Regions from separate parts of the Tsuneonella amylolytica genome, predicted to be linked through region 2. Evidence: predicted binding sites of a transcription regulator. Region 2 holds the regulator's gene; the other holds the start of a gene.
The links. Region 2 encodes LexA, which represses DNA repair genes until DNA is damaged. Its sites were predicted from a motif close to GTTCCNCNCTTGTTCT; they were not measured.
Positions count from the first base shown of each region.

Region 1 (2,401 bases), 220 kb from region 2:
CGAAAACCGGAAAAGCCGGCGACGCGTGGGGGGACGCGGTCGCCGGCTTTATGGGTTGCCTGCCGGGCGGGGGGATGCCCGGAAGGATTGAGGATCAGTCGTCGGAGTCCGCGTCCGGGCCCGTCATCATCTCCTCGGCGACCTGGTCGGTCCGGCCGCGGATCGCGGCTTCCAGCCTGTCGCAAACTTCGGAATTGTCCTTGAGGTATGTCTTGGCGTTCTCGCGGCCCTGGCCGATCCGGATCGAATCGTAGCTGAACCACGAGCCCGACTTCTCGACGATGCCGGCCTTGACCCCGAGATCGAGGATTTCGCCGATCTTCGAAATGCCTTCGCCGTACATGATGTCGAATTCGACCTGCTTGAACGGCGGGGCGACCTTGTTCTTGACGACCTTCACGCGGGTCGAGTTGCCGATGATGTCGTCGCGGTCCTTGATCTGCCCGGTGCGGCGGATGTCGAGGCGAACCGAGGCGTAGAACTTGAGCGCGTTACCGCCCGTCGTCGTCTCGGGATTGCCGTACATCACGCCGATCTTCATGCGGAGCTGGTTGATGAAGATCACCATGCACTTCGACCGGTTGATCGAGCCGGTGAGCTTGCGCAGCGACTGGCTCATCAGGCGGGCCTGGAGGCCGACGTGGCTGTCGCCCATCTCGCCCTCGATCTCAGCCCGGGGGACCAGCGCCGCCACCGAGTCGACGACAAGCACGTCCACCGCGTTCGAGCGCACCAGCGTGTCGGTGATCTCGAGCGCCTGTTCGCCGGTATCGGGCTGCGAGACGATCAGTTCGTCGATGTTGACGCCCAGCTTCTTGGCATAGACCGGGTCGAGCGCATGTTCGGCGTCGACGAACGCGGCGGTGCCGCCGTTCTTCTGCGCTTCGGCGATGACGTGGAGCGCGAGCGTGGTCTTGCCCGAGCTTTCCGGCCCGTAGACCTCGATCACGCGGCCTTTCGGCAGGCCGCCGACGCCGAGCGCGATGTCGAGCCCGAGCGAACCGGTCGAAATCGATTCGACCTGCATCGCTTCCTTCTGGCCCAGCTTCATCGCCGAACCCTTGCCGAACGCGCGATCGATCTGTGCGAGCGCCGCGTCGAGCGCCTTCTGACGGTCCGTATCCACTGACTTGCCCTCTACCAACTTGAGATTCGCAGCCGCCATGACACACCCTTTCGCGCTTTGCCTAGGCCCCCGGGCAATCCGGCGGCCACCTGTCGTCCGAAAAGCGATGTATCCCCTTTGTTCCATGAGAACAAGAGTGGAACGAAAATATTTCCAACAAGCGAATCCGGCGAATTATTCGTCGATGATCGTCCATTCGAGAGTGCGCCGCCCGCCCGCCGGGACGACGACCTCCACGATCCGTGCGCCGTCCTTCACCGTTACGCCGCGCAGGCCTGCAATGTGCGCCGCGCTGCCGCCGAGTTGCACCCGCACCCGTACCGGCGACCGGTTGGCGTTCGTCGCGATTGCCTGCATGGCGACCCGCTCTCCGGGCTTGCGCTCGCGCTCCGGGTCGGCCCGCGCGCACGACAGGTACACCTGCGCGCTGGTCCCAATCTCGAGCTCCACGTCCTGCCCGTCGGCATAATCGCGCAGCCGCTGCTCGCCCACCAGCAGCTCGCCCTCGGGCGTGCTCTCGAACACGGTGAGGCCCCCCGTGGGGAGCGCCCGCCCCAGCCCGTGCGCGCGGTCGTTGACGGTCGCGAGGAGGATGCCGGCGGGCTGCGGTTCGTCAGTCACGGCCCACGGCCCGCATTCGCCCGCGTAGAGCAGCCGCCCGGTGACCGCGTCCTCGTCGAGAAAGGCGACCTGCTTCTGGCTTTTCGCCGCCAGGTCCACGCGCTCTGGCACCCGGTAGAGCTTGAGGTCCGCCAGGTCTTCCTCGCTCGCGACCATCGCCGCCCGCGAAACGCGCGAGCCGGTCACGACTATGGCGCTGCCGATGTCCTGGGCGGAAACCGGCGCCGCCATCATTGCCGGCGGGGGCGGCGGCGGCGGCGGCGGCGGATACACCCCGTCGCGGGGCACCGGGGATCCCGCCGCGGTGCTGCCGATGGGATAGCAGACCAGTTGCAGCGGCCGGCCCTCGGGCGGGTCGGCCAGCGCGGCATAGTCGCTGGTGACCTGCAGCCGCCCCGCGACCGCCATCAGTTCGGCATCGGGAAAGGACTGGCCGTTGTCGTTCACCAGCGTCAGCCAGCTGGTCAGCCGCATCCGGAGGTCATCCGCCCCTCGCCCCTCGGCCAGCGTCGCGACATAGTGCGCCTGCCAGTCGAAGCCCCACGACAGGTAGGTGAGCGTGACGGTGTAGGTGCCGCCCGCCGGGCTTGCGGTGTCGATCGAATAGACGGGCCCCGCCGAAAGCCCGGCCGGCACCCGGTCGAAGGTCAGCCG
Region 1 is NZ_CP032570.1:271,950-274,350, forward strand. Features, by position in the region: gene recA (recombinase RecA) at 95-1,165, opposite strand; gene D4766_RS01330 (DUF4139 domain-containing protein) at 1,301-2,401, opposite strand, start outside.
Region 1: a site for LexA is predicted at 1,254-1,269, ahead of recA (recombinase RecA). Genes of this name have one in related genera too.

Region 2 (2,401 bases):
GAACTGGCCTTGATGCCGATCGTGCTGTTCCACTTCCACCGCGCCGGCTTCTACGGCGCGATCGCGAACGTCGTCGCCATTCCGCTGGTGACGGTTGCGTCGATGCCGCTGATCGCGCTTGCGCTCGTGCTCGACCTGTTCGGGCTCGGCGGGCCGGTGTGGTGGCTGGCCGGGCAATCGCTCGATCTCCTCCTCGGTATCGCGCATTACACCGCCGCACAGCCGGGGGCGGTTCGTCTCATGCCGCAGATGGGGTGGGGAACGTACGCACTGTTCATAGCCGGCCTTCTTTGGCTGGCGCTGTGGAAGGGGCGGCGGCGCCTGTGGGGTTTCGTTTCGATTGCGATAGCCGGCGGCATGTTGCTGGTCACGCCGACGCCCGACATGCTGGTTTCGGGCGATGGCCGACATGTCGGTATCGCCGGCGAGGGCGATCGCCTGCTCGTCCTGCGCGAAGGGCGGAGCGACTATGCGCGCGACAATCTGCTCGAAATGGCCGGTATGAAGGGCGATCCGCTGGCGATCGCCGATTGGCCCGGCGCGCGGTGCAGCGCCGACTTCTGCGCCTTGGCGATCGATCGCGGAGGGAAAACCTGGACCGTGCTGCTCGCCCGAAGCAGGTCGCGGATCGAGGAACGCGCGCTGGCGGCGGCATGCGAACGGTCGGACATCGTCGTCGCCGACCGCTGGCTGCCCGCCAGCTGCCGGCCGCGCTGGCTCAAGGCCGATCGCCGGTTTCTGGATGCGAACGGCGGGCTGGCGATAACGCTCGACCCGCCGCGCCTCACGACGGTGGCCGCCCGGCAGGGCGACCATCCGTGGTGGACCGCCCGCCGCAATGCGGCCGAGCGATACCGATAGCGATCAGTGGTAGCGGCGGAGAAGGCCGGCCAGCTTGCCCTGCACCTGCACCTCGTTCGCCCGGTACACCTGCGGTTCGTAGGCCCCGTTGGCGGGGTCGAGCCGGATCATCCCGTTCTCGCGGCGAAGGTATTTGAGGGTCGCTTCTTCGTCGCGGACGAGCGCAACGACGATCTCGCCATCGCGGGCGACATCGGTCTTCTTCACGAGCGCGAAATCGCCGTCGAAGATGCCGGCTTCGATCATCGAGTCGCCCGAAACCTCCAGCGCGTAGTGATCGCCGGGACCCAGAAGCGCGGCGGGGACGGGCAGGGTGCGATCGCTCTCGAGTGCCTCGATCGGTACGCCCGCAGCGATCTTCCCGTGGAGAGGTAGCTCGACGATGTCGTTAGCCGGTCGCGGCCGCGAAGGAGCCGGCGCGCGCAGCGGCACGACGTTGTCGTTGGCCTTGGCCCTCGGCACGGCGACCATGTCCTCGGGTTGCCGCACGACTTCCAGCGCGCGGGCGCGGTTGGGAAGGCGGCGGATGAAGCCGCGCTCCTCTAGTGCGGAAATCAGACGGTGGACGCCGGACTTGCTCTTGAGGTCGAGCGCCTCCTTCATCTCCTCGAAGGACGGCGAGATTCCGTCATCCTCGAGGCGGGTGGTGATGAACTGCAGCAATTCGCGTTGCTTGGCGGTGAGCATCCGGCTACTCCACAAGCGTTCCAATTCGGGAACGAACGCGGAACAATTAGGAAACTTCGTTAGCGGCGTCAAGCGTCTAGCGGATAGACCGCGACAGGCGCCCCGGCAGTCAAGGCATCCGCATTGGCGGGACGGTCGATAAGGCAATCGGCCGCCGCCAATGCGCGCAGCGCACTGCTATCGCGCTCGGCAATCGGAACGACCGTCGCGCCCTTGCGGATGCCGCGGAGGAATTCGCGCCTCCTTCCGCCGGCGGGCACGCCGTCCGCGAGGATCGCCGGCAGAGCCTTAGGCGAGGCTTCGTCCGCCGATGCCCCGCCGAGCCTGCGAAGCACGGGAAGGACGAACAAGAATGCGGTGACGAATGCCGAGGCGGGATTGCCCGGCAAACCCACGATCCATTGCGAGCCGCGTCGACCGATCATGAGCGGTTTTCCCGGCCGGATCGCCACCCGCCAGAAATCGATCCGCGCGCCCCAGTCCTCCAACACAGGACGCACGAGGTCGTGCTCGCCCACCGAAGCGCCGCCGGTCGTCACGATGACGTCGGCGTCGCTCGCGTTTTCGAACGCCGCCAGCAATTTCGCATGATCGTCGGGCACCGGCCCCACTCGTTCGGCATCCGCGAGACCGGCGATCATGGCCGCCAGCATGGGCCCGTTGCTGGCCGGAAGGGCATCGGGGCGCGGGTCGTCAAGCGAGGTCGCCAGTTCGTCGCCCGTATCGAGGATCGCAACGCGCGGGCGGCGGCGCACTGCGCAGTGCTCGATGCCCGCTGCGAGCCCCAGTGCGAGTTGCGCCGGCCCGATGCGGACTCCTGCGCTCAGCAGTTCGTCGCCGCTGCGAAAGTCGA
Region 2 is NZ_CP032570.1:55,879-58,279, reverse strand. Features, by position in the region: gene D4766_RS00295 (ComEC/Rec2 family competence protein) at 1-861, shown strand, start outside; gene lexA (transcriptional repressor LexA) at 865-1,548, opposite strand; gene D4766_RS00285 (molybdopterin molybdotransferase MoeA) at 1,617-2,401, opposite strand, start outside.